DNA from 2 places in the Rummeliibacillus sp. TYF-LIM-RU47 genome. Region 2 is predicted to be linked to the other one. Evidence: a T-box and tRNA genes for the amino acid it is inferred to sense, from the RefSeq annotation. Region 2 holds a T-box; the other holds one or more tRNA genes.
The links. A T-box is a leader RNA that pairs with one kind of tRNA and senses whether it is charged. The one in region 2 lies ahead of alaS (alanine--tRNA ligase), so its partner is inferred to be a tRNA-Ala.

Region 1: it encodes a tRNA-Ala, which carries the amino acid that the T-box ahead of alaS (alanine--tRNA ligase) is inferred to sense. The anticodon was not compared.

Annotation. Positions count from the first base shown of each region.
Region 1 covers NZ_VVIR01000001.1:1,867,341-1,884,279, reverse strand. The annotation lists gene F0527_RS09500 (GNAT family N-acetyltransferase) at 1-428, shown strand, start outside; gene F0527_RS09495 (hypothetical protein) at 563-1,753, shown strand; gene F0527_RS09490 (NAD(P)/FAD-dependent oxidoreductase) at 1,795-3,012, opposite strand; gene F0527_RS09485 (hypothetical protein) at 3,256-4,680, shown strand; gene F0527_RS09480 (hypothetical protein) at 4,607-5,296, shown strand; gene F0527_RS09475 (coiled-coil domain-containing protein) at 5,293-8,490, shown strand; gene F0527_RS09470 (cation:proton antiporter) at 8,621-9,760, shown strand; tRNA gene F0527_RS09465 (tRNA-Ala) at 9,920-9,990, shown strand; gene F0527_RS09460 (CHY zinc finger protein) at 10,236-10,550, opposite strand; gene F0527_RS09455 (ZIP family metal transporter) at 10,659-11,384, shown strand; gene trhA (PAQR family membrane homeostasis protein TrhA) at 11,481-12,122, shown strand; gene F0527_RS09445 (transglutaminase domain-containing protein) at 12,524-13,615, shown strand; gene F0527_RS09440 (hypothetical protein) at 13,795-14,070, shown strand; partial or broken gene F0527_RS09435 (branched-chain amino acid transport system II carrier protein) at 14,162-14,419, shown strand; gene F0527_RS09430 (PRK06851 family protein) at 15,005-16,111, shown strand; gene F0527_RS09425 (hypothetical protein) at 16,534-16,939, opposite strand, start outside.
Region 2 covers NZ_VVIR01000001.1:1,054,969-1,071,907, reverse strand. The annotation lists gene ruvX (Holliday junction resolvase RuvX) at 1-277, opposite strand, end outside; gene F0527_RS05220 (IreB family regulatory phosphoprotein) at 280-546, opposite strand; gene alaS (alanine--tRNA ligase) at 620-3,283, opposite strand; T-box leader at 3,327-3,532, opposite strand; gene recD2 (SF1B family DNA helicase RecD2) at 3,600-6,056, opposite strand; gene F0527_RS05205 (tetratricopeptide repeat protein) at 6,077-6,736, opposite strand; gene mnmA (tRNA 2-thiouridine(34) synthase MnmA) at 6,750-7,871, opposite strand; gene F0527_RS05195 (cysteine desulfurase family protein) at 7,891-9,033, opposite strand; gene cymR (cysteine metabolism transcriptional regulator CymR) at 9,186-9,605, opposite strand; gene F0527_RS05185 (replication-associated recombination protein A) at 9,843-11,135, shown strand; gene F0527_RS05180 (ABC transporter permease) at 11,172-12,410, opposite strand; gene F0527_RS05175 (ABC transporter ATP-binding protein) at 12,403-13,302, opposite strand; gene F0527_RS05170 (tRNA threonylcarbamoyladenosine dehydratase) at 13,582-14,343, opposite strand; gene F0527_RS05165 (glucosamine-6-phosphate deaminase) at 14,478-15,173, opposite strand; gene ptsP (phosphoenolpyruvate--protein phosphotransferase) at 15,191-16,912, opposite strand; gene F0527_RS05155 (phosphocarrier protein HPr) at 16,906-16,939, opposite strand, start outside.

The DNA of each region.
Region 1 (16,939 bases), 810 kb from region 2:
TACGCCTTGTTCAGCTAGAAGAAAGAATGGGCCAACAGGTTTCACGTATGATTTTTAATGAAAGAAATCAATTAATTGGTGTTATTTCATTAAAGTTGATTGATGAATTACAAAAAACCTGCCATATTGGTACGTGGATAGGCAAAGCTCACTGGGGTAAAGGATATAATGAATTGGCTAAGGCAGAGATATTAAAAATTGCCTTTTTACAATTAGATTTGGAATATGTATTTGCGGGAGCACGTTTAGGAAATATTCGTTCTCAAAAAGCACAAGCCAAACTACCTTATATAACATTGCATGTTGAACGGCAATTTGAACATGAATGGAAAAAACTTGAACAGCAGGAACGAACCCCATGTATCTTAAATATGATTCGAAGAGAGGATTTCTTAAACTGGTATGAGCAATATAAGGCTGTCAGCTAAAATCTTGCTGAGAATATAAAAGTTATCTAATTCACCTTTTTTGGTATTAGATAACTTTTTTCCATTGTTTGCTTTTTTCTTCTACTATCTATGGTAAATTAATAGAGAGAATGAAAATGAATCAGGAGGCATATATGAGCTTCAAGAAAATCACCGTGTTTATCGGCATAGTGTTAGTCCTTTTAGGAGGAATATTTGGTTTTCGTCATTTCAAAACAACAAAAACAAGTGCTAAAACGAACCTCACATTTCAGGATATAAGGAAGAAAGATTTTTTACATAAACAGCAGGCTGTTTTATATGCTTCTCACACAACAGAACTACTCCAAGAGGGAAAAGGGAGCGGGCAAGCTATTTTTATAGATGAGGATGGCAATGCACAACGTTTGCGATTAGACGGAGTGGAAAGCGGAAGTACATACTATCATAAAAAGAAGCTTTATATAGAAGACGCTAATCAAATTTTTTTAATCGGAAAGAATACAAAAAAACAAAAGATGCCTAGCGAATTGAGAGGTATAAAATCGGGTTATCTGCCAGCAACGGATCAGTTTTATAGCTTGTATAATACAGGTTTCAGCACGAAATATGATTACAAAACATCTATTCGTTTTGGCAATAGTAAAGAGAAACGATTCCACGTATCACAAGTCCCTAGCTTTATCTCTGGTGTAGGGGAATTATCAGATCGTTTAGTTGTACTCACCCAAAATTTAATTAATGATCATTTTTCATTGCAAGAGGTATTTCTTCGAGAAAAAGAGGCCAAAGTTATAAAACTAACAGAACTTCCATTAAAACATCCATCTAATCTAGATATAATAAGTCCGATTATGGCCGATAAAAACAGCTACTATTTTGTGATGACGGATTATCAATCAGAAAAACGAGAAGACCTTTCGTTGATTATTTATAATAGGCAAACAAAAGAAACGGAAATTAAGCCATTTATCAGCTATCGTTCAGAAGAACAAGTAGATAATGGATTGCCTAATAACTTTAACCATTCTTCTTATCTATACAAAAATCATTTTTATTATGTAAATGGTTTAGGAGAAGTGTATCGGTATAATTGTAGGGATGGAAAAATACAGAAATATTTGAACTTAGAATTTGAGTCAATAGCGAATCACAGGCTTGAGCAAGTTAGATTCCAAAATGGCCGAATCCACCATCTTTATTCAGATGAGGAAGGGAACTTTTTTATAGAAACATATAACTTGTCTTCGACAAAAAGAGAAAAACTTCAAAAAATCAAAATGAATGGTTTAATCCCTCAAAATGATAAAGATTACTTTTTAACTAGCATTGAAATATTAAACTAGAAAACGATTCTCTAAGGAGAATCGTTTTTTTTATGAAGATCTTAGGATATGCCGTATTTGCGGTTCACTTGGATTGTCTTCGTTTTCCAAGAGGACTTATGAAGGATCAAATCACGAATGATTTTAGAGCCCATCATGCTATACACTGTTCCATTGCCTCCATATCCTAATAGGTAATATTGATGCTTATTCGTAGGGTGTTCTCCAACAAATGGTAAATCATCTTTCGATTCTCCAAATGTCGCAACATAGGAATATGCAATCTCTAGAGGCAACGTTGGAAATAAATTCTGTGCTTCCTCAAGCAGCTTTTGAGATTGTTTTTTTAGCAGTTCATCGCTTATATCACTATTGGGATTCTCTTCATCTAAACCGCCGACAATAATTGAACCATCTATCGTAGTTCTCAAATAGAGATAAGGACGTTTTGTTTCCCATATGAGTGCTCTTTGATACCAACTTGTTAAGTCCTTGATTGGTTTTGTTACAATGACATATGAACGGTTGAGGATGGCGCCTTTTCTCTTACCTACTGGTGTTGGCTCATAGCCGGTTGTATAGACAATATGCTTTGTACTGAAAACACCATCTGATGTTTTAACGGATAGAAGTTCGCCGTTTTCTTCAACATCTAATACAGAAGTAAACGATAATAGGTGACCACCGAGATCTTCAATTTTTCGTAATACACCAAATACTAGTTTTAATGGATTCACTTCTGCATCATGGTATGTTAAAAGGGCGGCAGGTTTTGTAAATGGCATCTTACTGCCTATTTCATCCTCATTCCAATAGCTACAATCAAATCCATTCTTTTGTAAAGTTTTATATTCGCGCTGTATTTTAGAAATATCCTCTTCCGTACTTGCACTTGCATAGCAGATGCTAGGTCTTCGTATAAAATCTGCTTCATCAGGCAATTGGACAGCCAAAGCCTCTAAATCGTTCATGGCTGTATCACACGACTTGTAAAAAGATATAGCTGCTTTCTCACCAATTTTATCAATTAACTCACAGAGCATAATGTCATTCTCATATTGAAGCAATCCTGTGTTGGCGCTCGAACTACCTTCTCCAAATGCTCTTTTCTCTAATATAGCAACCTGTAAACCTTCTTTTGCAAGCGCATAAGCAGTTAAGCAGCCAGACATGCCCCCGCCTACTATAATAGCATCATAACTTTTAGATGGTGTTACTTCTTTCGGTTCAAAAGAAGGCACTGTATTTGGCCAATAAAGTTTTCCGTCATGTATTTCCATTTTATTCACTCGCTTTCTATAGGAGTTTTTACCCTCTTTCTCTTAAAGTGTAACGTGTAACGTGCTATGATATAGTTATATATAGAATAAGATACAGCTAACAGGTTGTTAAAAAGTGCATGTATAGAGTTGAACAACATAGGCGCATTTATATAGCTACTTTTCACCTACAGTGATTGAAGTATGCTCTAATTAATGACATTTTCATAAAATAAAAAATAACTGGGGGTGTAATGTGTGGAAATGTTGGAATCTTTAAAAAATATGAAGTCTATTTCAATTTTTAACGAGAACATTGAACGTGGGGAATTTCATAAAACTATGCGGGATATTGCTTCACTTTCCGGTGTATTAAATGAACTATCTGCCAAACAAATGTATCAATCACCATTGGAAATTATTCAGTTTTTGCGTGTGCTCGAATTGCTAAAACTACAAGCAGTTGGCTTAGCGGAAGCTATTGATGGTGAAGAGATGTTACTCTCTCGCTACTGCGAGTATTATCAGGAGGGTGTAGCGCCATCTAATGAGCGAGTTAAACAGATTATCAATACGCTTTCAAAGCACAGCTGGATTTCTAAGGAGTCAACGCAGCTAAAATTACTTGACCGAGGCAAAAGGATGATCGACTCATTAATCAGGCTAGCTAATGATTCACTTGCTTACCATATGCAAGATGATATCTCACGTTTGCTATATCAAGCTAAGCGAGACACAGAGATTAGTGAAGCATACGATTCTCAGGGAGTATCTGGTGATCATACGTTAGCTTCAATGATTCAAAATTTAGAAGATGCAACAGACCAAATCGAATCAAGGCAATTAGAGTTCTTGGCAGATAAAAACGCATTGCCTCAGTTAGAAAAAATTCATTTTCTCATGATGGAACTTGATAAAAAGTTATCCGAACGCTTATTAGAAGAAGAGGTATTAAATCAAAGCCCACTTATTAGCAGAGGGAAATCTTCCATCAAAAAGGGGACAGCCTTAAGTAGTAGTCTGTTAAATAAATATAATCGTTTTACTTTGATGAAAGATACCCCTTTGACAGGAAACATTTCACTTGAGAAAGTACGTCAATTTATCATTGCGATGTACGAGCCTCCTAACGACTCTAATATTCCGAATGCTCACGAAATTCTGAGCTTTATGGAGCAGGGGCTTTATGAAGATGAAGTAATTGATGGTATATGGTTGCCCATAAAATTTACAGCACCCATCAGTCATTTAGATATTGAGGACAGTATCGACTATTTGGAGAACTATGAACCTCAAATCTTAGATGAAGATATAAAGCAAAGTGAAATATTATTTGAGGAGTTATTAATCAATCAAGATGAAATAGATGAAGCTTTTCAAGAAGCATCATGGCAAATGACCAAAGCCATGATTTCAACAGATAATGTAGAACAGTACTTAGAAAATAATGAAGAAGCTGAAGTAGAACAGCTGATTATAGAATCAGCATCTCCGGGCTGGGGAGACAGCATTCGGACAATGCTCGCGCTGTCTGCATTAGTAGGCAATCACAAAATAACAGAGGAATCAAAAAAAGCAGTGCAAACATACGACAAGGAATGGGAGTGGATTAATGATGACGATAGAAAATTTACAATTAAGCAATACAACCCAGAATCTAAATCCGTTAACGATGTTGCAAAATCTTAGAGCATTTCTAACAACAGAAGAGGAGCTTGTATTTATGCAGCTATTGTTCTCTTCTTCCTCTGCCATTCGAGGTCAAAATTACGGATTGAAGAGAAAAGAAGCTGAAAAAATGCTAGGTATTAAAAATGATGATCAAGCATTTTACTCATTTATCAATCGCTTAAATCAAGCAATCTCTAGATATTTTAAAGTGATTTATGATGAAAAAAGAGACCAGTTGATTATCATGATGCGTATACCAGCTAAACAAGCAAAAACTACTTTAAATAAAGAGGCGCTTGCCATATTACTCTATATGTTTTATCAACAAGAGGTCTTAAGTCATGAATTTACGCTACTCCAGCAATTACTGACTGACTTTGGGCACGAAATGCAGCATGCAAGTCGTAAACTGCAAAATAATATAGATATTTTAAAAAAGATTGGTGCTGTAGAAGAAGTACAGCGAACACAACAGGAACAGGCATACAAGGTAACGGCGATCGGGGTGCATATGTTTTCTAATTCTTTCTTAAGAAGAGCTACAGAGTTTGCTCAATCTTCCCAGTTAAGCAAGGAAGAAGTGGTTAAATTCTTTAGACGCTATAATTTATATGAGCAGGAGGAGAACCAATGATCCCATACAGTTTGCAATTTAGTGGCATACGAGATTATAGACCAACGAAAATCTCTTTTGGTAGAGATAGTGAACATGTATTGATTGCTGGTCCAAATGGTGCAGGTAAATCCACTATTACATTCGCGATTGGGGCTGTATTGTACTCTTCTCAAGTTGAAATTGAAGGGCTCCGATCGGCCAACTTGGCTCCTAACCAAACATGGAATGCAGAGGTGTTTCTAACATTCCATAATACTGGTCTTTCACTGATTGACGCTGCGCCGTATGTAGGTTTTCAGCTTTTGATTCAACAAAAGCCAGGAAATATGATCCAACGGCAATACGCTGTGTATACAGGGGAATATCCGGATGAAATGAAGTTGATAGCGACATATCGATCAGGCGATAACGAAGGTAGAAATCTATCCATGTATCGAGAAGATTTGCAATTTAAATATAAAATTCATCCAGATGTTTATTACCTTATTTGGTATCAAAACGAAGTCAATCAATTTGCGGCTATGTCGCCTGAAGAGCGATTTCGGCGGTTGAGTGAAATGTACCATATAGTAGACTTGCAAAGGGAATGGGAAGCGACCGTTGAAACCTATAAACAGATGGAAGCAGATTTTAAGTTAACAATTGGCAATCTGAAGTTAATCGAAAGCCAATTAAAAATGGCAGAGGATGCCTATAAACACTTTAGTAATAATAAAAAAACGCTGAAAAAAAATGGAGAGAAACATATATGGTTAATGCACTGTATTCGAGAAAAATTACGATTCGAAAAAAATAAACATGAAGAAGATATAGCCATAAAGGAAAAATATATAAATGGACTAGTAGAAAAACGAGACATCATGCAACAGCAGTTGGCAGAATTAAAGGATAGAAAGACAATGAAACAACAGCAACTGAACGAAGCAGAGCAATACATTCAACAATTAAAGAACAGTGAAAAAAAGCTAAATCAAAAAAATGAAGTTATAAAAAAACAAATTCAACGATTACAAGAAAAATTGAAAGACACAGAACAACTCCGAAAAAAAATGATGTATACCGAAGAAGAAATAGTCGTAGAAATGGACAAGTGTAAAATACGAGAGAAACAGCTGGCTAAAGATATCGATTCATTCTTACATTCAAAAAAGCTTCATTCCAGGACAATCAATGACTTACAGTATAGAAAAGTACAAGAAGAATTATCGATACAGTCTCTTGATGAGCGAGAAGACGACTATCAAAATATATTATCTCTTTACATAAGCAGCCATCAAGTAGAAGTAAAGCTATTGGAGAATAAAAAAGAATATAATGATTTAGCAAAAGAATTGCCAAGGATTGAAGAAGCAGAAACAATTTTGACTGAAGAAATTAAGTTGCTAAAACAAGATAAAATGCTATCCCGTCGCCAATTAGATGCAATATCGATCCTTAGGAAACAAGGAATCACTACCTATACATTGAGAGATTTAGTAGAGTTAGATGAACGTGCAACTTTGAAAGATGAAATAGTGCTTGACCCTATTAAATACACTATATTTTACATGGCAAGGACATGTGAGCCCGCGAATGATTTATACCATGTGCCTTTGCCATCCATTATACCAACTAAGTTTATAGACAGTTTGCCGACAATAAAATTAAAAATAAAAAAGGGACTCAAAGAGCAAGAAGTGATTTTAGCATCAAAAGTACTTTTTTGGGTGGATCAATTTTTACAAACCACCCCTCTCTTGAAGATAAATGGCATTGAAGATGTACGAGGCGTCAGAGGGAGACAGGAAAAGGATACATTCATTCTTAGTCCGAGATCCTCAGAAGAAAGATTGATTTTACTACAAAAAAAATTCGAACAAAATCAACAAAAAAAATTGGACATCAATGTCAATTTAGCCAAATATGAAAAAGAAATTGGTGACTTGCAAAGTGTATTAAAAGATGTAAAAAAAGCAGAAGCATTCAATTTAGAGCTAGACCAACGAAACGATAAGATAAAGCTTATTGCAGAAATAAACAAGCAGCTGGAAGAACAGCAAAATCAATCAGAGGATGTACAAGAGAAAATAATACAGCTACAGCAAGAGTTCGCATTTGTAGTGCACCGTATGCAATTTCTAGAGCAACAACTTGATATTTATTCGCGGATTGGTGAATTAAAAGAAGAACAGCAACAATTAACCAACCTAGAACAAGAAGAAAGAGACATACTAGACAAATTACATCTTATTAGAGCAAGTAAAGAAGAGTATTATGTTAAAGTGCAATCATTGCATGACTTTACAAGAGATTTTAACCGCAATATAAGAGATTTAGGGTTTGATATAGATGACAATAAACGGGAAATGACTAATGTGGAGAAGGATAGAACACATTTAGAAGAAAAAATAGAAGCTAATCAAGCGGAAATTACCCGCTACGAAATTCTTCTGCAGGAGCTAAAACACCTAATTCCTGATTTATACAAAGTAGCAATGCAGAAGCAAATTGATACTAGCCAGTCGATGCCAATACTGCTCTCGGAAAATGAAAAAGCGCGAGTTGCCTTTGAAAATGCACGTAAGGGAGAAGTTGATCCACAAGCCGAAGAAAACTATAAAAAACGGAAAGAAGAGTACGAGAAAAAACAATATAATGCCGCTTTGATGGAAGAATTAGTAGAAGAAAAAAGGCTTTTGTTAGTAGATAAAGAAGATAAGTTGGATACAACGGTCCATGTACTTGTTGAAGCTTTGAACATAAAATTCCAAGCCTATATGAGCCTATTTAACTTCGAAAGCGAAATCATGTGGGAACGATATGAAGACAAACGGGGACGAGCTATTTTTAAATTATATGTAAAGGCGCATAAAGCGGGTCATGGCAGAAGGCTAGAAGATGTGAGTGTAAAAGCGAGAAATGGAAAATATGGAAAGGGTGTATCGGGCGGGGAAGAATCATTAAGCTCACTCCTATTTGCACTCACCTTATTGCAACATTTAGATACAACACCAGGTTATATAATACTAGATGAATTTGATAGTGCATTAGATGAAAACCGAAAAGAAAAAGTTTTTGAATTGTATGCTAGAGAACTAGAGCGCAAGCTTATTATCCTGTCACCTAAAGCACATGATGACAGGTACTATGAAAAGTATAGCAAGGTTTTCATCGTCCAGCATGACGCAGTAAAAGTGGAAAGTGCAATCAAAGGTATTCAGCTTGTAAAATAAGACTTATTCTTTTACAGTTGGCATGGAGTATAGTATACTAGGTATATAAATTAATATTTAAATGTAACACATGGTGGAGTCAGTCAATCTGGCACCGCCATGTGTTTTTTTATTTTCAAGGAGGGAAAATATGTTTATTTTACAAATTGTGCTTGTATTACTAGCGACTAAATTGGCCGGCCATTTGAGTGTTAGGCTAGGGCAGCCATCTGTATTAGGGAAGATTATTATTGGTATTGTTATTGGACCTGCTTTATTAGGATGGATTGACGATACGGATATTGTGAAACAATTCAGTGAAATCGGTGTTATCCTCCTTATGTTTTTGGCGGGACTTGAAACAAATTTATCGGATTTAAATCGAAACAAAAAGGCTGCTTTACTAGTTGCAGTAGGTGGTATCATTGTTCCTATTTTATTGGGATATGCAGGATCCATTTATTATGGTTTATCAACAGCGCAAGCTATATTTATAGGATTGCTTTTATCCGCTACTTCTGTCAGCATTTCGGTCCAAACATTAAAAGAACTTGGTTGGTTAAATAGTAAAGAAGGTTCTACTTTGCTAGGTGCGGCAGTTTTAGATGATATTATTGTCGTCGTCATGCTGGCAGTAGCAATGAGTTTCTTTGGGGACTCTGATGTTAGCATTACTTGGTTGATAGGTAAAAAAGTCATCTTCTTTGCTATCATTATTTTAGTATCAATCTGGGTTGTACCTGCGTTTTTGAGACTGTTTTCAAAATTAAAAGTAACAGTGCCATTGCTTAGTGGTGCGTTAATTATTTGCTTTGGCTTTGCCTATTTCGCAGATTCTCTAGGCATTGCAGCGATTATTGGATCGTTTTTCGCGGGGATTGCCATATCTCAGACCAAATTTAAAGAGGAAATTGAGGAAAAGGTTGAGCCGATTGCAAATGGCTTATTTGTACCATTTTTCTTCGTAAGCATTGGCTTATCCGTTAGTTTTGCAGGTATCGGAAATCAAATATGGCTTATCGTTGTATTTTCATTGATTGCGCTTCTTTCGAAATTCATCGGGTCGGGTCTTGGCGCAAAAATGTCAGGCTTTTCTATGCGATCATCAATGGGTATCGGAGCAGGTATGATATCTCGTGGGGAGGTAGCATTAATTATTGCAGCAATGGGACTAGATTCAAAACTATTGCCAACAGAGTATTATACGCCAATGATTATTGTTGTCGTTATTACAACATTAGCTACACCACCACTCCTTAAAGGAATATTTGGGAAGAGACAAGAAAATTAGAATACAAAAAACGCTCAATCATATGATTGGGCGTTTTGTCTATAGACTTAAGATTATTTCTAACTAATAACAAGATAATATTCTCTTGTTTGAAACACAGAGAATAATATATAATAAATCTATAAAAACGGGGCATTAGCAAACTCCAAATATTTTCTCGGGGATATAGTATAGCGGGAATACGCCACAATGGCATTGTGGAATCAGGGGTTCGATTCCCCTTATCTCCATTAAAATTACGTTGTTTTTAGGTCGATTTTTTAACCAACACACTCCATCAATTCAGTAATTTGAATTGTGGGGTGTTTTTTTAGGTTTTTTGGATAAATCATTTAAAAGCCAATGTTCAAACAGCGTTAAGTACACAAATGCAAAGGAGAAAAGATGATAATAAAAAATTAAACCAAAATATATTTAATGTCACATATACGTCGGTTTTTATAGTAGAAACGGGTCAATTAAATTTTAAAAATTATCAATCCATATCAAAATAAATCGGGTAATGATTTACACAGCCGTCATTAAACTTTGCATTGCAAGAGGGGCAGTGATTTGAATGCATATACTGATGAATAGTGAGCTCAGTTTTACAAACCCCACATAATATGGCTTGTACATCAAACATTTCTTTAGTCCATTTTTGAATTGGATGATTGGCGTTTGCATCATGGCATTTATAACAAGGATAATATTCGCCGCAGCAAGCAAATTTGATAGCAATGACATCGAGAACTGTATGATAGTGAGTACATCGTGTTTCTTGATCAATAACATTTCCTAAGACTCGCAATTTACAATCTCCTTTAAGTTTTTCTACAATTGTAACATATCCCTTTCCAACAACTTGAATAAAATGAAGTTTACATCCATATATTTAACAGAATGTGGAGGTGGATAGATGGGGATAGGAATTATTGGTTTTTTGGCAACTGCCAGCGGCCTTGGTGTTGGAGGTATACTTGCAACTCTTTTTAAAGGAACAATACGAAAAGCGGCTGCTATTAATGGCATTTGCGCAGGTATTCTACTGGGGCTGCTTTTTATCGAAATCATTCCAGAAAGCTTACAGTTAAGTGGTGTGTTGATATTTGGCATAGGTGTATTTTGGGGAATTATTGCGTTTAGCGTATTGCATGGATTCATGCATGGTGAGATGGAATCAATGAATTTTCAAAGGGAGCAACATGGTAGGGCAGGAGCTATTTTAGCCTTAAGTATAGCAATTCACAATCTACCTCTAGGTTTGTCATTAGGATTCGGCGAAACAACTGGAATGAGTAGTTCATTACTGTTTCCTATTATTTTACATAATATTCCTGAAGGGCTGGCAATATTTATTCCTTTATCGCTTGCAAAGATATCATTTAAAAGACACATATTCATTCTGCTAGCAGTGTCATTTCCAGTAGGACTTGGAGCAATTCTTGGGAGTATCATTGGAGCGTCCTATCCAATTTTTTGGGCTATTCTTCTAAGTTTCTCTATAGGAATGATTATAAGCGTAGTTTGGAAGGAAATTATAATGGAAGCAGCAGGACGCACTTCATTTTTATATGTTTTGAAATATCTTATTTTGGGTATGTTCGTCATGGCAAGTTTTCTTTTCTTTTTTCCACCAATATGATAATTGTAATAGTCGATGAATGACATTGGGCAGTTGGAAAAATACCTAATTACTCTCATAATAATTATACAAGCAATAACAAAAGGGGGAAAAGTTATGAGCGAATCAATAAATATGACAGAACACGATAATCATAACGAGGAGTTTTGGAATGTCATCACACATGGTGTAGGATTTTTGCTTTCCATTCCCGCTTTATTTTTGTTAATGCACAAAGCGAATCTTGTTTCATCATCAATATATATGGCAAGCTTTATAGTATTTGGATTAACAATGATGATTCTTTATCTGTCTTCCACTTTATTTCACGGATTCAAGAAATATAAGCATGTTTTTTCAAAATTAGATCACTTTTCTATTTATCTTTTCATAGCAGGTACATATACGCCAATCGCACTAATTGGGGTTGGGGGCAAGCTAGGCATAACCATTTGCTTGATTGAATGGATTCTCACATGTATTGGAATTGTCTGTAAATGTTTCTTCATCTATCGCTACAAAAAGCTATCCTTATTATTCTATATAAGTATGGGATGGCTTGTAGTTATTGCTATTAACCCATTAGTTGCTCATATTACATGGATGGGATTTTTGATTTTGCTAACAGGTGGCATTTTTTATACAGTCGGTGCTTATTTTTACCAAAACAATAAAATTCCCTACAACCATGCAATTTGGCATTTGTTTGTCTTAGCAGGTAGTGCATCGATGTATTGGTGTATTATTGATTATTTATAAATTTCAAAAGCGCAAAAGGCTGGAACATAAAAAATAGCTCCTTCCAATGTTGAATAATTGAACTTTATATAATCATTATAAATGGAACGGAACACGGATGATCGTAATTTTATGTAAGTTTTTCATTATGACTACATTCAAGAGAAAAATTATTAAAAGAAAACCGGCAAATGTGAAATTGATTTCACATAGAGTTCGGTTTTTTTAATACCTAAAATACTCTTGTCTCAGTATCTTTTCTTGTGGCAAATATCAAGATACTGCATAACATAAACAATACGTTGGATAGAGTGGCAAAATATGCTTCTTTCAATTTAGTGATTTTGTATTATAGTTAATATATAGATTCACTTAAAATGATATGTTTTTGATAGATTATAATATTGAAAGAAGGAAAGCATATGAAGAAATTTCTTGCCGTATTGCTTGGAATCTTCATTTTTTTAGGTGCTGCCATTTATTATATCCATTTAAATGTATATGCATCAGGTGGTACGCCGAAAGTTGAGTCACAGCAGCAATTAAAGCACGAAATCTTAAAAAACTTGAATGAAGTAAAACCAGAGTTCACCATTCAAACAAAATACCCCATCTATAAGGCTAAAGAAGCAGAACAACAGCTGAAAAGCGTCTTCAAAGAAATAAGTTCTGTCGGCAATTATGGTTTTGGCAATTTAGATGGTTACTCTTACTATATATCTTCCAATATGGGCTTTACTAAAATCGAAATAAAAACATTCTATTTAACTACTGCAGATCAAGAGAAAAAGATACACCACAAAGTAAAAAAAATAATTCAAAATAATCATATTCAGAAGATGACGGATTTTGAAAAGGTATTTTTCATCAATGGCTATTTGGCCTCCCATATTGAGTATAGCGAAAATGCAACTCATGGTGGTCATTCTGCATATGCTGCATTATTTGACCATAAAGCAGTATGCCAAGGGTACGCATTAGCTGCAGATTTGCTTTTAAGAGAATCAGGACTGCAAACCAAATACATTACAGGTAAAGTTAAAGGTGAAAACCATGCCTGGAATAAAGTAAAGCTGGATGGTAAATGGTACAACCTTGATATCACTTGGAATGACCCTATGCCTGACCGAGGTGAACGTTACAGACTTAACTACTTTTTGATTAGTGATAATCAACTTGCAAAAGATCATATGTGGAATTATGACTCGCTTTTTCAAGCGAAAAGCAAAAAATACGAAGGTTTGATGAATGCTCAAGCATTTGCAGTAGACAACAATAATGTTTTTTATACATTACCAAATGAATCAAACCTATATAAGTGGAATACAACAACAAGTCAAAAATCAGTTCTTCTTCAGCACGTGATGCCTCTACAAAATATAGAGGCAAAGGACAACTGGTTACTATTAAAAGACTACACAGGCAATATGTCCAAAGTGAAAGAAGATGGAACACAATATAGCGGAACGATTTTCGCAAGCATTAACCAATATACAGAGTCAGCCAGCAAATGAATTGCAAAATGGTTAAATGTATTAAAAAGTCTAGTATATATTTAGATTAACTTTTATCAAACCTTTCGAACTGCTTATAGTTTGAAAGGTTTTTTACTAGTTCTATAAAGTTTGGTTACGTCCAGAGTTTTGAAAATTGTTATATTATAATAGAAAAATATCCAAAAGGAGTGCGAGGGATGCACTTACAAGGAATTACGCCTCTACATGATTATGAGAATATTTTGATCGTTAATGAAGAAGGAAGAACAATCTTTTATGATATGGCTGATCTATCTATACTTCAACATTTAGGATTTAAAACTGAGAACTTCATTGGGGAAAAAGTGACCCATCTATATAAAGATTTACCTAACGAAGAAAGTACCATATTAAGCGTGCTTCAATCAGGGGAGCCGCTGTGTGGTGTAACCCAGCGATTAACCGCTCAGAGTGGTTTTTCATATTCTTCCTGAAATGGCTAACACCTATTCTTATTGTTTTAGTCATCATCGTTTTTAAAGGTATGTTTAGTCCAATTGGTATGCCGGCTCCTCCTTCAGTGAAAGATGCTTTTTGAATGCCTTTATTCATGCATACCAAACTGGAGATGTCGTAACAGGCATTTTCTGTGCACCCATCTTTATCGCTGCCATAGTTGGATATGGTTATAAAGGTGCTTCTATGAAAAAGATAGCATGGCGAGGAGTAGCAATTGCTGGGGCAGGCTTATTCATTGTCTATGGAGGTTTGTTATACCTTGGGGCTACAGGGAGCAGTGTATTTCCAAAAGATTGGCTGATACAGCGCTTGTTTCGGAGCTAGTCCACACAATCTTGGGGGACTTTGGAGGTGTACTCTTAGCGATCGCCATTGCTTTGGCATGTCTGACGTCGCATTGTATTAATCTTGCTTGGTACATTCAATCGGTTCATACCTAATTCAGGTTCCTAAGAGGAGCGATACTTTTGACGTTTATTGTTAGTCTTGTTGAGACATTTGGAGGGATAGGCATTAACGTGCCATTGCTATTTAATGGCTTAGAGTATTTGCCACTCAGTTAGAATAGATTTGCTTGGTTGGTTCACGCCATTTTAGGATTTGTAGCAGGCGGTCTATTATATAGAAAGAAATCATCTGATCATGAATTAAATGATGCTTTTGAAGATCGGGAAAAGGAAGAATTAAAATTAGAGAAGATACATTAGGTAGAATAAAATTAGAGAAGATACAATAGGTAGAATAAAATTAGAGTTGAGTATGATTTATTTCTTTTGAGGACAAGAAATCAGCAATTTTTAGATGAAGTAATGTTTCCCCGCTTTTAAATTTGCTAGGCAGTCACCTATAGGCACCCCTTAGCATATGCTAATTAAGTAATACATCTACTATGAGAGGGGCAATACATCATTGAAAGGAAATGAATTTCATTATTTTGCAGGAGGCAATACCTCAAAGGGTTTTTATAGTTTATTTGAATCTGCACTTAACAAGTTAGAAAAGTTATACATCTTAAAGGGAGGACCAGGAAACGGCAAGTCGACTTTAATGAAGAAGATTGCTGGGTCAATGGTGGCAGCAGGCTTTGATACAGAATATCTTCACTGTTCATCAGATGCTGATTCATTGGATGGTATAGTCATCCCTTCTTTAAAGATTGGAATAGTTGATGGAACAGCACCCCATGTAATTGAGCCAAAGATTCCGGGTGCTGTTGAGGAATACGTTAATCTAAGTGCAGCATGGGATACCAAACAGCTTGCAGAAAATAAGGATGTCATTCAACAATTATCTGCTGAAAAACAACAAGCTTATACTACTGCGTATGAAAACTATAACAAGGCGCTTGCAATCCATGATGAATGGGAAGCTATATTTATCAGCAATACAGACTACGATCAGTTAGATGAATTAGCAGAAGATCTTCAAAAACAATTTTTTGGCGATCTAACTTTAAATAAAGATTCTGCAATCTTTCATAGATTCTTAGGTGCTGCAACACCTATCGGAGCAGTGGATTTTGTACCAAACCTTACAGAAGGTCTGCGCAAGCGCTATTTCTTAAAAGGAAGACCAGGTACTGGTAAATCTACACTACTCAAAAGATTAGCTAAAACGGCGAAAGCTAAGGGCTTTGACGTAGAAATATACCATTGTGGTTTTGATCCAAACAGTCTAGATATGTTGATTTTTAGAGAATTGGGTATAGCAATCTTTGATAGCACAGCGCCTCATGAATATTTTCCTACCCGGGAAGGTGATGAAATCATTGATTTATATAACCTAGCCATCACTTCGGGTACAGACGAAAAATATGAAAGCGAACTTCAAGAGATTCAAGAAGCCTATAAAAGTTCAATGGATGAAGCGACAGTCTACTTGGCAAAAGCAAAAAATGCACATGAAAAACTAGAAAACATTTATGTAAATGCTACTGATTTTAAGATTGTCGACCAAATTACAACTCAATTAGAGGAAGCTATTCAAAATAAAGCTGAAGTGTTCAATAGATTGTAATAAACCCTCAGCCCCTAATAACAACACCAACTTGATGAGACATTAAAACAACTGATATTAGAGTTAGAAAAATTGGGGAACGAAATGCTAACTATTAAAGAAACACAGGAAAAGGTTATTCAACTTATTATTGAGAAGCTTAAATAACGATTAGTTGGGTTATCTTTATTAAGCTCCAATTTGATGCTTTTTGCATTAAGTTGGAGCTTTTATCTTTAATAATAAATTGTGGTTCACAAGCTGAAATAAATTTAATAGTTTACATAATTATTATGAATGAAACTCAATGTCGAATAACCGTTGTCGAAATTTGGCTGGTAGTTAAAGTGCTACTTAATTAAAAAGTAAACAATCCCTGTACTTCATTCGACATGATTCACCAGAATGAGATAAAAGGGCAAGTAAAAAGGATTTCTGTCGAACTATAAAAATTTCTTTTGTTGAGCGACTTTTCTATCAGGCTTAAAGAAAGATTTATACTGAAGCAATGTATACACCATCACTATTACAGTCCAAGCAACAAAAAGAGTGCCGAAAAGATTAAAGAAGGAATGAGAACCGAGAAAAAATGTATACCAACTCAATAGACAAAAAATAATCATTCCAATATATGCCCACTTCTTTAATTGCATATAGCCGTATGCTATGCCCGATACAATGCTGGCTAGCAATATACAAAGCAAATCCTCTGGAAAGTCAGAAATGCCGAGGATAGGTGCGTGTTCAATTGAAAGAGGCAACTGCTGGGTAAAAAAAGTAATGAATATTAAGAAAGTGCTTCCTAAGATGAATAAAAAGCTAATATAAGTAACTCCCGCTGGCCTTTCC
Region 2 (16,939 bases):
GCGTTACTGGCTTAGAAAATGTATCTTCTAAAAGCTTTGCATAGGCCTGTGATGCCTCGCCCCTTGGTCCAACGGTATTGTTCATATTTTTGGGGAAACCTACAACGAATTCAGCAATGCCATACTCATTCACCAGTTCTTGGATTCTTTCAATGCCGAATTCATTATTTTCCTCATCGATTTTTACCGTTTCGATACCTTGGGCTGTCCAACCTAGCGCATCGCTAATTGCTACGCCAATCGTTTTGGAGCCAACATCTAAACCCATTATTCTCATCATTATGCCTCGTTATTCTTTTTAATATAGAACTTAACCAACTCTTCTAAAATTTCGTCACGTTCAAGTTTACGAATTTTGTTCCGTGCATCCTGATGGCGAGGGATATAAGCAGGATCTCCTGATAATAGATAACCAACGATTTGATTGATAGGATTGTATCCTTTTTCTTCTAGTGCTGCATGTACTCGTTGCATGGTTTCTCTAACTTCTTGTTCCATCGATTCTTCAGGGAAATTAAATTTCATCGTCTGATCAAACTTACTCATGCAGGGCACCTCACTTTAAAATAGTAGAATAACGTCTTGTATCTATGTTAGTATACCCTATTCAACAAACCTTTTAAATAGATTTTACATAATTATACACGGAATCCAACGCTTCTTCCAATTTAGAAGCATCTTTTGCACCCGCCATAGCCATATCAGGACGGCCTCCGCCTTTGCCTCCGCAAATCTCAGCAACTTCTTTCACAATCTTGCCTGCGTGATAGTTTCCGTTTGCTAGATCTTTTGTTACCCCGGCAATCAGCATAACTTTGCCTTCAGATGCTGCGCCTAAAACAATGACACTTTGGTCCATTTTAGCTTTCAAATCATCCATTAGTTGGCGTAATTGATTGTTGTCTTTTGCTTCAACTTTTGTTGCCAGCACCGTTACATCGCCGATTTTCTGTGCTGATGATAAGATAGTTGAAGCTTGTGCACCTGCTATTTTGGCAGATAATGACGCATTCTCGCGTTGTTGCTCTTTCAACTCTTGTTGAAGGCTTTCTACACGTGCGACTAAGTCTTTCGGATTTGCTTTCAGCAAACTAGCTGCTTGTTCTAAAACATGCTGTTCTTCTTTCGTTGCTTGATATGCAACTTTGCCTGTTACAGCTTCAATACGTCGTGTGCCTGCACCAATACCGCCTTCTGACATGATTTTAAAGAATCCAATTTCAGAAGAACGTTTAACATGGATACCACCGCATAGTTCAATAGAATAATCGGACACTTGTACTACGCGCACCACATCACCGTATTTTTCACCAAATAAAGCCATTGCACCAATTTCTTTTGCATCTGCAATTGGCATCTCCTCAATAACTACTGCGATGTCATCCCAGATTTTTTCGTTAACGATCTGCTCTATTTTTTCTAACTCTTCTTTAGTAACAGCACCAAAGTGTGAGAAGTCAAAACGAAGGCGATCTGGTCCTACATATGAACCAGCTTGGCTTACATGATCGCCTAACACATCTTTCAGTGCGCGTTGCAATAGATGTGTTGCTGTATGGTTCTTCACAGTCAAGTTACGTTCTGTGCGATCAACTTGTGCAAATACATCTTCACCTACATGCATTTCGCCAGATTCAACAATAACTGTGTGCAATGCTTGGCCATTTGGCGCTTTTTGTACATCTTTTACAAATGCTTTGAATGAATCGTTGCTAATTGAACCATGGTCAGCGATTTGCCCACCCATTTCAGCATAGAAAGGTGTTTCAGCAAGAATAATTAGTGCTTCATCACCCTCTGAAGCTGTTTTTTCGATTTGTCCATTTACTACCATTGCCGCAATTGTTGTGTTTGTCTCAAGAGTTTCATAACCCACAAATGTGCTTGCCTCTGTTAGGTTTGCAAGTACTTCTGATTGAACATGCATAGAATCGACATCTTGGCGCGCATTACGAGCACGTTCACGTTGAACTTCCATTTCCGCTTCGAAACCTTCAACATCCACTGTCATGCCTACTTCTTCTGCATATTCCTCTGTCAATTCAACTGGGAAGCCGTAGGTATCATATAAACGGAATGCATCTGCTCCAGGAATGCTTGTTTGCCCCTTCGCTTTTTGGGCTTCTACCACTTCATTGAAGATAGAAAGGCCATCATGTAATGTCTCATGGAATCTTTCTTCTTCGTTCTTAATAACGCGAGCGATAAATTCAGCTTTTTCTTTCACTTCTGGATAGAAGTCAGCCATGATCTCACCAACTGTTGGTACAAGTTGGTACATGAATGGTTTTTCGATACCTATTTGTTTTGCATATCGTACTGCACGGCGAAGTAAACGGCGAAGCACATAACCACGACCTTCATTTGAAGGTAATGCTCCATCACCAATTGCAAATGCCACTGTCCGGATGTGATCTGCAATGACCTTGAATGGCGTGTTTATATCTTCCTCGCTGCCAAAGATTTCATTTAAATCGATTTCATTTGGGCGTTTATATTTACGATTTGCAAATTCTTCAATTTTTTCGATGATTGGCATAAACAAATCTGTGTCAAAGTTAGTTGGCACATCTTGAACAACTGAAGCCATACGTTCTAGGCCCATACCTGTATCAATGTTTTGTTTTGGCAGAGGTGTATATGTGCCATCTGGATTATGATTAAATTGAGAAAAAACAAGATTCCATATTTCTAGATAGCGCTCATTTTCACCGCCTGGATATAATTCTGGATCTTTCAGGTCGTTGCCGTATTTCTCCCCGCGATCGTAGAATATTTCTGAGTTAGGACCACTAGGACCCTCTCCAATATCCCAGAAGTTCCCTTCCAAACGAATTAGGCGTTCTTCTGGAATACCAACTTCGTCTTTCCAAATCGTATAGGCCTCATTATCTTCCGGATGTATGGTAATGGACAATTTTTCACCTTCAAAGCCCATCCATTTTGGATCTGTTAAGAACTCCCATGCATAGTGGATAGCTTCTTTTTTAAAGTAATCACCAATAGAGAAGTTCCCAAGCATTTCAAAGAATGTATGGTGGCGAGCTGTTTTACCGACATTCTCAATATCATTCGTACGTATTGCTTTTTGTGCATTCGTAATACGTGGATTTTCAGGGATCACTGAGCCATCAAAATATTTTTTTAACGTTGCTACTCCGGAATTGATCCATAGTAATGACGCGTCATTGATTGGCACAAGCGGCATACTAGGTTCTTGTTTGTGTTTTTTCTCTTCGAAGAATTCGATAAACTTGCGACGAATTTCTGCTGATGTTTTCATTAATTTTCCTCCTTTTATATATAAAAAAACCCCCATCCACTGTAACAGGGACGAAGGTTTCTATTCGCGGTACCACCCTAATTATAATAGCTTTTGCTATTATCACTTAATTACCTTAACGCGGCACACGGTAGTTTTTGGCTACACTCAGGAATAGCTTTTCCAAATTGGTTGGTGAAGGTTCTCACAGCCTAGGAACCTCTTTCTGTACACGGACCAACAAGTACTTTTTTCCTTCAACGTATTGCAGTATTAGAGATCAATCTTGTTTAAATAGGATAACTCTTACTTATTTTAAGAAATGCTTTTACTTCTGTCAATTCTCATTATTCATAAAATCATAAGGGCTAATGCCGGCCATTCCAATCATTGGATGAATGCCTGAATAATTATCTAGCGTTAAAGTAACAGGTACCTTGTCTTCTACTGATTGTATTGCTTCTTTCTCAGTTGGGTCCGATTTTGTATCATTCTTTTCTTCTAGCGATTTGATTTCAGTTGTCTCTTCCAATGATAAACGCTCTACAAGTGAGGTATGGCGTTTCATATCATCTGTTTTTTGAAAGCCATACACAAATGTGTCTGGCTCGCCACATAGAATAAGAAAATTTTTAGCTCTTGTAATGCCTGTATATAGCAAATTTTTCCGAAGCATTTTGGAATAACCGCGGACTATTGGCATTATAACCATCGGAAACTCGCTTCCTTGCGATTTGTGAATGGAGCAGCAATACGCAAGCGTTACCTGATTTAGATCACTTTTTTGATACGTTACTTCAATGCCATCAAACGATACAACCATTAAATCCGTTTTTTCAATCGTTTCTTTTGCCTTCACAATTGAAATGACTTCACCCATATCGCCATTAAACACATTATTATTTGGCTGATTAACAAGTTGTAGCACTTTATCGCCAATCCGGTAAATTGTATCACCAAAGGCAATCTCTTTTGTTTTTTGGGATTTTTTAGGATTTAGTAATTCTTGTAGCATTTTGTTCATTGCATCAATGCCAGCATTGCCACGATACATTGGTGCGAGCACTTGGACGTCATGAATAGAAAAGCCTTTATTAATAGCACTCTTGACCACTTGTCCTACAACGTCTGCAATTTGATCTTGGGTTGCACGTATAAATGAACGGTCGCTTGTTTTCACCATCAAGTCTTGAGGGACAGTACCACGTTTCATTTCATGTGCCAACTGAATTATTGATGATCCTTCTGATTGCCTATAAACATCTGTTAACTCCACTGTTGGAATGGCTTTTGAGGCAAGCAAATCCTTTAAAACCTGACCAGGGCCTACCGGCGGAAGTTGGTCTTGGTCGCCTACAAATATTACTTGGCAGTCATCATTCAATGCCCTCAAAAGTTGATGTGCGAGCCATGTATCAACCATTGACATTTCATCGACTATAATAAGCCGCCCCATTACTTCTCGCTCCACATCTTCTTCTTTTTCTTGACCCGTGAAACCTAGCAAGCGATGAATAGTCATTGCAGGCAGTTCCGTTGATTCGCTTAAGCGTTTGGCAGCTCTACCCGTAGGAGCCGCAAGGACGATTGGAAAGGCCTCTTCTTTCTCAGCGTAATCTTTAGGATTGAGCGAGAGTCCATGCAGTTCTGCATAGACATCTACTATCCCCCTGACAACTGTTGTTTTCCCCGTTCCGGGGCCCCCCGTTAAAATCATTACAGCTGAATTAATAGCCGTTTCAATTGCCTTTACTTGTGTATCTGCATATGTAACACCAAAGCGCTCTTCTGCTTCACCAATTACTTTCCTTATCTCAGAAGAAGGAAAAGATGAGTGCTCTTCGTTTTTTTGAGCTAGCTCTGTAATCTTTGAAGCAATGCCTATTTCAGAATAATAAAGAGACGGCAAATAAACTCTTGTTTCTTCACCGCAAACTTTGCCATTCTCGCCTAGTTCAATTATTGCTTGGGAAATATCATCGTATTCAATCGTGCATGACTGACTCGATTCAAGCATCGCCTTGGAAGCAGGCAAAATTTCTCTTGCATCTAAAAAAACATGCCCTTCTGATAATGAGGCAGTGTTTAACAAGTGAAGTATAGAGGCTTTGATGCGGTCGGGATGGTTGCCGGTGATTTGTAGCCTAGCGCCCAGTTCATCCGCTCGCTGAAAACCGATCCCCTCAATATCTTCAATGAGGCGGTACGGATTTTTTTGTAGTACTTGTAGTGTCTCACCTTCATACATTTGATAAATCTTCACAGCAATTTGAGCACCAAATCCCCATTCGTTCAATTGAATCATAATGCGGTCAAGCCCTAAATTTTGCTCAAGTACAGAGCGCAGTGTTTGTTTTTTATCTTCTGTTAAGCGTGGAACGTCATCCAACACATCAGGATTTTCAATGATGGTTTTAATAGCATCTGCACCTAGCTGTTGAACAATCGTTTCAGCTGTACGGTGGCCTATCCCCGGAAATAAATCGCTAGATAAATATTGCACGACACCTGTTTCAGTTGCTGGAATCTCTTTTTCAAAAGTGGCAGCTTGAAACTGCAGCCCATATTTAGGATGCTGTTTCAGCTGCCCTGTATAACGGTATAACGCTTCTTCTGAGACAGCAGGAAAATAGCCTGCGACAATAATCTCTTTTTCTTTATAATCCGTATTTGTTTCTTGGATTTTCAATTTAATAATCGAGAATAAGTTTTGTGCATTATGAAATATTGTGACGACAGGCCGGCCGACAATAAAAAGTGGTTCATCGGAAAATAAAGATAGATTTTCAGCCAACGCTGCCACCACCTTTCTTTTTAATCTTTTTTCATTGCAAGCATGTCATGAATGTAACGTGCTTGATCAAACTCTGGCTGCAAAGTAAAAGCTTGCTTTAAATGATACTGTGCATCTTCTATTTTATCGGTAGAAACAGCATACAGGACACCCAGATTATAATGGGCATCGGCATTGTTCCAATCTGTATCGATTACATACTTCAGCTCTTTTTCTGCCTCATTAAAAAGCTCCAAAGTAGCTAACATAATGCCATAAGAAAGCCTGATCTGTAAATCTTCCGGTGCTAGTTCTGCAGCTCTTTGCATATAAGGCAATCCGAGTTTCGGCTCGTCGATATGTTCAAAGCTTTTGCCAAGCATAAAATAAGCGTCTGCTCCTTTAATACCATGGCGGATAGAACGTTCATACAGTTTTGCTGCTTCTGTATAACGTTCTGAATTATAGTAAAGGTTTGCAAGGCCATAATAAGCAGTTGCCGCAGATTCATCCAATGAAATAGCTTTTTGGAAAAATCGCTCTGCTCGCTCGATATCATCAAGCGATGCGAGCAAATTTCCAAAGTTAATATAGCCAATTGTTTCATTTGGATTCTCTTCTATAGCTTGTGTAAAGGCTTTTGCGGCATCTTCATACCGTTTTTCTTGGATGGCTTTAATACCTAACTCATTTAAATCCATTTTTTCACCTCTATTACCCTACATACGTTAGTTTTTTACTGTCTTTAAATACTTCGTCTATTGTAGCGCCACCTAAACATTCATCACCATCATAAAGTACAACAGATTGGCCAGGAGTGATAGCACGTGTTGGTTCGTTGAATGTTACGTACCATTCATCATCACCAGTGATTTCAACTGTCACCGGCACATCTTGTTGGCGATAGCGGAATTTAGCGGTCGCTTGGAATGTTTTCGGCATATCACGATGCGTCGTGAAGCCTGTTTTTACAGCTTTTAAGCTTGTTGAATAAAGCTTATCATTGTGGAAGCCTTGTCCCACTAATAATACGTTGCGTTTTAAATCTTTCCCCAGAACAAACCAAGGATCGCCGTCTCCACCAATCCCAAGGCCGTGACGTTGGCCGATTGTATAATACATAAGGCCGTCATGCTTGCCTATTACAGTGCCATCGAATGTTTCCATATTACCAGGTTGTGCAGGTAAATATTGACCTAGGAATTCTTTAAAGTTTCGTTCTCCAATAAAGCAAATACCAGTTGAATCTTTTTTCTTAGCCGTTGCAAGGCCTGCTTCTTCAGCGATTTCTCTAACGCGTGGTTTTTCAAGTTCACCAATTGGGAACATAACTCTTGAAAGTTGTTCTTGTGAAAGCTGGTTTAAGAAGTAAGTTTGATCTTTATTTTGATCAATGCCACGAAGCATTCTTGTTTCGTCATCGCGTACTTCAACGCGTGCATAATGGCCTGTTGCTAAATAATCCGCACCTAGCTTTAATGCGTGTTCTAAGAATGCTTTAAATTTAATTTCTTTATTGCACATCACATCAGGATTCGGTGTACGTCCTGCTTTGTATTCTTCTAAAAAGTACGTAAATACTTTGTCCCAATATTGTTGTTCAAAATTGACTGCATAATATGGGATACCGATTTGATTACATACTTTAATAACATCTTCATAGTCTTCAGTCGCAGTACATACGCCTGAATCATCGGTATCATCCCAGTTTTTCATGAAAATACCGATAACATCATACCCTTGTTTTTTCAGTAGATAAGCTGCTACGGAAGAATCGACTCCTCCAGACATACCAACCACAACTCGGGTTTGTGAGGGGTCTTTCGTTGTATTCATATTGTTCACCTTTTTTCTATTATTTCGCTAATCGTTTTACGATCTCAATGGTCCGTTCTGCCGCTGTATCAATATCTTCTAGCTCTAATCCATAACCGAAGCTATAACGAATCGAATTCCTAAGCTCATCTGCTTCGCTTCCATACATTGCAACAAGTACATGCGATGGATCAATGGAACCGGCCGTGCAAGCAGAGCCACTAGATGCTGCAATACCTGCCATATCCAAATTGACTAAGAATGATTCGACATCCATATTTTTAAAGCTAATATTCATTACATGTGGCAAGCAGTATTGCTCATTTCCGTTTATATGATAATCGATTTCTGCCTGATCTAATTTCTTTAAGAAGTGTTGGTGGAATTCTTTGTATGCTTGTTGTTTCTCTTCAAAATTCCTTTGCGCAATGGCTACAGCTTCAGCAAACCCAACAACCGATGGAACATTTTCCGTTCCTGCTCTGCGCTTACGCTCTTGTTCTCCACCATAGATTAGTGGCTTTAGCTTTGTTTGATTACGTTGATATAAGAATCCAATGCCTTTTGGACCGTTCAATTTGTGGGAAGATACTGAGAGCAAATCAACGTGCAAATCATTGACATCAATCGGTAGAATGCCAAACGCCTGTACCGCATCAGTATGGAATGTTGCACTATGCTCTTTCAACAACTCGCCGATTTCTTTAATAGGCTGTATAGTACCGACTTCATTATTTCCAAACATAATCGTTACTAAGATAGTATCATCGCGTAAGGCCTTTTTGATGTCTTCAAGAGAAACACGACCCGTTTCATCAACAGGCAAATAAGTTACCTCATATCCTTCTTTCTCCAGTTGTTGACATGTATGAAGAACTGCATGATGTTCTACTACAGTTGTGATAATATGGCGGCCTTCATTCTGTTTCGCATAAGCTGTTCCTGTAATAGCCAAATTGTCTGCTTCACTGCCGCCGCCTGTCACTATAATCTCCTGGTCTTTCGCCCCAATGCTTTTAGCTAAAGTATGTCGAGCGTCATCCAAGTGCTTTCTAGCAAAGCGGCCAATTCTATGAATGCTAGATGGATTGCCGTAAACTGATTCCATACTTTCTACCATTTTGGAAATCACTTGTGGATGCATGGGTGTTGTAGCCGCATGGTCAAGGTAAATTTCTTTCATCTTTAAAACTCCTTCTAAACCGGATTAACGGGCAGTAAGATAGATTTCCCCGTACAAAATTGAGCTAAAAAACAAACAGTTAGAGGGGGTAACTGCCGTCAATACCATCGCAGAACATCTAATTCCATTTGTACTCCCTGAATAGATGCTGCTTATATATAAAACATATATCCTTTATCATCTGGCTCTTCTGTATAAGAAGCTAAATCTTCTAGGCTCGTTTTCTCTAAAACCTCTTTGACAGCGTCACGTACACGAAGCCATAACTGTCTTTGAGCAGGAGCTTCTTCCTCAATCCCTTCAACAGGCTGAATTGGGCCTTCTAACACTTTAATTACATCTGCCGAAGAAATCAAATGAGGAGGCTTGGAAAGCATATATCCTCCATATGCACCTCGAACACTCTTAACGAGACCCGAATTTCTTAGTGGTGAAACTAGTTGTTCTAAGTATGCTTCCGATAAATTATTCTGGGATGCGATTTGCCTAAGAGGAATGGGCCCTTGTCCATATTGTTTGGCAAGTTCGATCATAATGGTTAGCCCATATCGCCCTTTTGTTGATATTTTCATTTATACACCTCTATATTTAGCGAATTTGTCTATGCACAAGTATAGCATATTTCCCTTCATTCTACTCGGGTATGATTTATGAACATGCACATTTTGCTTTTATATGTTAATACTGAAGAGGAATTAATCAGTAGTGACAACAAGATTTAAAATGCCTAATCTATTTTAATGCAAAGCTAGTGAATATTTGAGAAAATAACAAAGTAGGTTTTAGATATTAGAAAAGAGGTGACCACGTTGCCGCAACAACCACTTGCATTTCGCATGCGTCCGCGCAATCTGGATGAAGTTGTCGGTCATCAAGACATCATTGGACCAAAGACTAATTTATATAAAATGATTCAAAAAGGTCATGTTCCCTCCATGTTGCTATATGGAGAACCTGGTATAGGTAAAACATCCATTGCATTTGCTATTGCTGGTTCTTCTAACTTGCCGTTCTTTGCATTGAATGCGACAAGGGCTGGAAAAAAAGATGTAGAGGATGTAGTAAATGAAGCGAAGATTGTAGGACAAGTCATATTATTCCTTGATGAAATACACCGCTTCAATAAATTGCAACAGGATACATTACTTCCGCACGTTGAAAACGGTGCTATTGTACTCATCGGAGCCACAACAGAAAATCCATTTCATGATGTGAATCCAGCCATTCGTTCACGCTGCGGTGAGATTAAGCAGCTAAAAAAGCTCGAAGAAAGTGATATAGTTTCATTAATTCAACGGGCTCTAGAAGATAAAGAGCGTGGCCTTGGCCAATATTCAATCCGCATAACTGAAAAGCAAATTCAGGAAATTGCTCTTGCAGCAAACGGGGATGCAAGAAAAGCTCTTACTCTGCTAGAATCTGTTTATTACGCCTCTGATGAAGAAAATGACGAGACAATTGTAGACGATGCGACTATCCAAAGCTTAGCAGAGCGCATCGGTGTTTACGGAGACCAAAAGGGTAGCCATTTTTATAACTTATTATCTGCGTTACAAAAATCAGTTCGCGGAAGTGATCCTAATGCCGCCATATATTATCTAGCTAATCTCTTAGAAAATGGCGATTTAGTTGCTGTCTCAAGACGGCTTCTTGTCATGAGCTACGAAGACATCGGTCTAGCCGCTCCTGAAGTAGGCGCGCATGTACTTGCAGCTATCCAATCCGCCGAACGACTCGGTATGCCGGAAGCTCGCATACCGCTTGCATCTGCTGTAATCGAGATGTGTTTGGCTGAGAAATCTAATTCTGCCATCACAGCGATTGATGCAGCAATTTCTTCTATCCATCAAGGAAAAACTGGTGACATCCCGCTCCATTTGCGAGACGCTCATTATAGCGGAGCCAAAACACTTGGCGTAGAAGGTTATCAATATCCACATAATACACCTGTCGGCACATTTGGCGGTTGGGTAGACCAAGAATATTTGCCAGACAAGCTAGTCGGCTCAGAATTCTATAAACCTGTAATTGCCGGACAAGAAAAGCGAATGGCAGGCATTTATGATCATTTAAACCAATTAAAAAAGAAAAATAAAAAATGATTGAAAAGGCTAATGCCTCTTCAATCATTTTTTTCATTATGTTGTTACTTTTAAAACCGTTTTAATTTTTTGCATCATGCCGCCTGAGCTGTATGTCAATACACTTCGTTTATAGAATGAAAAACTGATGTAGAACAATACGATAACTGTGACGATCAGGATAATAAGCGCAATCAACGGCTCCATTGGTGAAAGATCTGTTGCACTTATGCGTAGCGGCATAACCATTACGGTCATAAACGGGATATAGGATGACACTTTTACTAGCATCGTATCTGGGCTAAACAAGCCGGACATCAAGATATAAAAACCCGCCATACCCATTAACATTGCAGGCATCATAGCTTGGCTAGCTTCCTCTACCTTTGATACAAGCGAACCAAAGAGCGCCCCCACAATTAAGAATAAGAAAATGGACAACAATAAGTATGCAATAGTGTATAAAATATAGGTTGAAGATAGATGGTCAATCGTATTCGTTACTTTATCCCATTTAGAACCTCCATCCACAACTAAAAACAGCGCTACTTGAACAACGATTAACACAATGAGCTGAGTTAGCGCCAGCAAATATGTTCCGGTAATTTTCGCCAAGAAGTGCGTGGAAGGCTTTATACTTGCAAGCATTACTTCAAGCACACGCGATCCTTTTTCAGATGCGACATCGGTGGTTATCATCGATAAGAATGAAATAACAAAAGAATAGACAATGGAACCGATTAAAATAGAAACACCGATCCCGGCAGATTTTTCATCTTCACTTTTACCTGTGCCTTTTTGTTTATCTAAGTTTTTAGAGATAATCGTTGTATTGGCATCAAGAATCTGTGCAGCCTGATCGCTTGTCAGATTCAACTGTTGTACGGCATAAATTCTGCCAGCATATTGAATCATCCCTGACAAAGCGGTTTGATCGTTATATTCAAGCGGTTCGAATGTCGCTATTTCTGCTTCCATTTGTTTATTCTTGCTTGTAAGAAAAACAGCTGCGTCGTACTTTCCATTCTTTACTTTCTTTTCGACCTCAGCCCTTGATTGATCTGTAAAATTAAATTTCATGTCTTTATCCGATTTAAACAATGGCTTGAAATCCTGTTCTGTCTCATTGACCATCGCAATTTTTACAGGCTCTTCAGAAAATAATGCAGCCTTAATATCAGACCAGAACATTACACAACTAATAACGGCAACATACAAAAGAATAGATAGAATAAATGATTTCGTTTTAATTTTTTGTTTATAAAGCTGTGTAACTAAAATCCAAAACTTAGACAACTATACCACCTACCAAATCTTTGAAAATTTCATCAAGAGTTAAATAATCCATGCTAAATTTATCCATATATTGTCCTCTACTAATTTGTTCAAATAGCTGTTTCCCGTACGTTTCGTCTTCCAGTGTAAGTGTATATCCATCTCTTGTTTTTTTAACGTTTGTTACGCCTTCTAATGTATGTAACTCTTTTTCTGTTAAATCTGTTCGAATGCTTAATTTCTTTTTACCATATTGTTCTTTTAAGTCTTTTAAACTACCAGTGAAAAGCGAAACGCCTCTTTTTAATATGCACAAATGGTCACAGAGCTCTTCAACATTAGCCATTTGGTGACTAGAAAATAAAATTGTGGTTCCTTTTTCTTTTAAATAGAGAATGGCATCCATCAAAAGCTCACGATTTACAGGATCCAGACCACTAAAAGGTTCATCAAGGATTAAAAATTCAGGCTGGTGGATAAAGCTTGCAATCAACTGCACTTTTTGTTGATTCCCTTTTGACAAGGTCTCAGCTTTCGCCTTTCTTTTGTCGACTAGTTCAAAACGTTCAATCCAATAATCTACATCCTGTTTTAAATCTTTTTTGCCCCTACCACGCAAAACACCAAAGAAATAAAGCTGGTCTTCAACGGTCATTGATGGAAATATTCCTCGCTCTTCCGGTAAATAGCCCAGGACATCTCTGTTTACTTTATTGATAGGTATATCATTCCAGGAGATGTTCCCTTCCGTCGTTTCCTGTAAATCAAGAATCATACGAAAAGTAGTTGTCTTACCCGCTCCATTTTGCCCGATCAAACCGAATATCTCTCCTTTTTCAATCGTAAATGAAAGCTGGTTAACCGCAGTGAAATTTTGATACTTCTTCGTGACATGATCAATTTTTAAAGCCATAGCTGTCTCCTTTTATAAAAATTTTCCGAACATATTACATATACGTTTAGTACAGCATAAAGTATTCATTTATTTAACTATTTAAGTGCAGTACCACTGAAAAATTTTTGAAAACTAATTGTCTTCATTAATATTGAGATTTTTTAGCTCCTAGCACTATACACATCTATCTTATCATATAATTTCCTATAACATCCTTATATTTCTTTTTTTAGAAAACTTATGTCCTAAAATATTAAAAAAACCGCATTCGCACAGTACATGCGAATACGGCTACAATTAGTCACGAACACGTTGTATTTTAATGTCTTTTAGAATATCATTAATGACCCAGCTAGCTGCAAAGAGTCCTGCTGTAGATGGGGCAAACGCATTGGATGAAGGCGGCATTTTAGCTTTCCGAATCTCTGCGTCTGGATTACCAACTGTTTGAGCTACATCTTGTCGTATTACAATTGGGCTCTCATCAGAGAAAATAACCGGAACGCCTTTTTTAATACCTTCTTTTCGCAATTTTAAGCGAATCACTTTTGCAAGTGGATCAGTATGCGTCTTAGAAATATCTGCAATTTTGAAACGTGTCGGATCAGTTTTGTTAGCTGCTCCCATACTTGAAATGATTTTGATTTTGCGTTTTAGACATTCTTTAATCATATGGATTTTGTATTTGACCGTATCTGAAGCATCTATGACATAGTCTGGCTGATAGCTAAAGAATTCTTCGTATGTTTCTTCAGTATAAAACATATGAAGGTCAATTACTTCACACTCAGGGTTGATGTCGGCTATTCTTTCTTTCATAACTGCTGATTTGGATTTGCCGATTGTCGATAGATATGCGACTAATTGGCGATTAATATTGGTAATATCTACATCATCTTTGTCCACTAAAATAATACGACCTACTCCGCTTCTTGCACATGCTTCTGCAGCAAAAGATCCCACACCGCCGACTCCTAAGATGGCAACAGTCGTATTTTTAAGCTTGTCCAAGCCTTCTTGGCCAATAGCTAATTCATTTCTTGAAAATTGATGCAACATGATATCGCACTCCTTCTACTTAAGTAAACCAAGTAACTTACTAAGATAAACAAAACAAATTATAGCATGAAAATGTAATTGAAAATAGACTCTTGATAAAAAAGAAGGCCTTAGAATCTAGGCCTTCTCTTTATCTAGAAATCCAAATCTGTCAAAACAATCACGTTTGAATGATTGTTTAAGACGGTTACTGGCACCTCTTCAGTCATATTCCCATCGATTAAAGATTTGATCGCATCTCTTTTTTTCTCTCCCACTGCGATTAAAAGGATGTATTTCGCCCTCATAATGGATTTTATACCCATTGTAATCGCTTTTTCAGGAACTTCATCAATTGATTCAAAAAATCGTGCATTAGCTGTTCTTGTAGAAGGTGTCAAATCTACGACATGGGTTTCACTGTCAAAAGAAGTACCCGGTTCATTGAAACCGATATGTCCATTTTCACCTACGCCTAATAATTGAAAATCAAGAGTTAGGGATTGTAAAAGCTCCTCATATCGCTTTGCTTCTAATTCTGGATTTGTAGCTTCTCCATTAGGTAAATGAGAATTTTTGAAAGGCTTCTCTTTAAACAATTGTTGCGTCATAAAAGAAAGGTAGCTTTCAGGATGTTCTTTTGGTAATCCAACGTATTCATCCAAATTTACACTCTCACAGTTAGAGAAGTCAATTGAGCTATTTCGGATACGTTCGTATAAAGGAAGCATTGTTCCTCCAGTTGCAAGTCCGAAAGTTTTAGCTCCATTGTCTTTCTGCTCCTCAATTAATTGAAAAGCTCGAGTATATAATTGATCTAGGTCCTTCACGGTTTCTAATTGAATAGCCAACTGGTCACTTCCCTTTTCTATTTAGTTTCCTTCATTAAATATTGTGTTACATAGCTTGAAACTTCTTTATTGGAGGAAAGTTGCAGAATCTTTTCTATATGCTTTTCTAAATCTTCTTTTGAAGATTTGGCGATTTGTGCACGTGCCCTAAGTATTGAAGATGCACTCATTGAGAATTCATCTAGCCCCATTGCAAGCAAAATAGGAATTGCTATCTCATCGCCTGCCATTTCGCCACACATACCTACCCATTTGCCTTCTTTATGAGCGCCGTCAATGACACTTTTCACAAGACGCAAAATAGCAGGATTATACGGTTGATACAAATAAGAAACTTTTTCATTCATCCTATCTGCTGCAAGTGTGTATTGAATTAAATCATTTGTGCCTATAGAAAGAAAGTCTGCTTCCTTCGCGAATAAATCGGCCATAACAGCAGTAGAAGGTATTTCAACCATCATACCGACTTCAATGGTATCGCTTACTTCTTTGCCTTCGGTTACAAGCTCCTTTTTCACATCCTCTAGAATGGCTTTCGCTTCTCTAAATTCATCAAGTGTTGCGATCATAGGAAACATAATTTTTAAATTGCCATAAATGCTTGCACGAAGCAATGCACGGAGCTGCGTTCGGAACAATGCTGTATCATCTAAACAAAGGCGAATGGCACGGTGGCCTAAGAAAGGATTCATTTCCTCTTCCATTTTCAAATACGGAAGCTTCTTGTCGCCACCAATATCTAACGTCCGAACTACTGTTGGCTTTCCTTTCATCTTTTCAAGAACAGATTTATAAGAAACAAATTGTTCTTCTTCAGATGGCAAATCGGTGCGGTCCATATATAAAAATTCTGTTCGGAATAAACCTACGCCGTCTCCGCCATTTTCTAATACAATATCTGCATCTTCAGGCTTACCGATATTCCCAGCGATTTCAACATGGTGTCCGTCTCTACTTATGCTTGGCTCGCCCTTAAACTGCTCAAAGTATGCACGTTCTTCAAGATAAGCTTTTTGAGCCGCTTGGTATGTACCAACTATCTCCGGCTCTGCATCTACTATAACATCGCCTTTTAAACCATCTACAATGACTAATGCTCCTTGTTGGATATCTTTTGTCGCTGTTTTGGCGCCAACAACCGCTGGTATTTCCATTGTTCTAGCAAGAATTGCTGAATGGGAGGTTCTACCACCGATATCTGTCACAAATCCTTTAACATGTGTTTTATCGAGTTGAGCCGTCATAGATGGTGTAAGGTCATTTGCAATTATGATTACATCTTCATTTAAATGGCTGTAATCTGGTATCTCTACATTCAATAATTTTGACAACAAACGCTTTGACACATCTCGTATATCTGCCGCTCTTTCTTTCATGTAAGCATTCTCCATTACCTCAAACATCTCGATAAATGTAGTTGATACCTCATGGAGAGCAGCTTCGGCATTCGTACCTTCATCGATCTTCCCATCAATCATACCGAGCATTTCAGGATCCTCTAATACTAGCAAATGTGCTTGGAAAATGGCTGCTTTATCAGGTCCAAATTTCCTTTCAGCTTCTGCTTTGATTCCTTCTAAATCCTTTTTAGCTTCGGCTACAGCATTTTTTAGACGCTTTTTTTCTGCTTCTGAATCGCTGACGGTGACTTTTTCAAATGACAAGTCTGGTTCTACTAAACAATACGCTTTAGCAATGGCAATACCGTTTGATACGGCAATCCCCTTCATTTCTAGCATTCTTCACCAATTCCTTCTGTAGAAAGA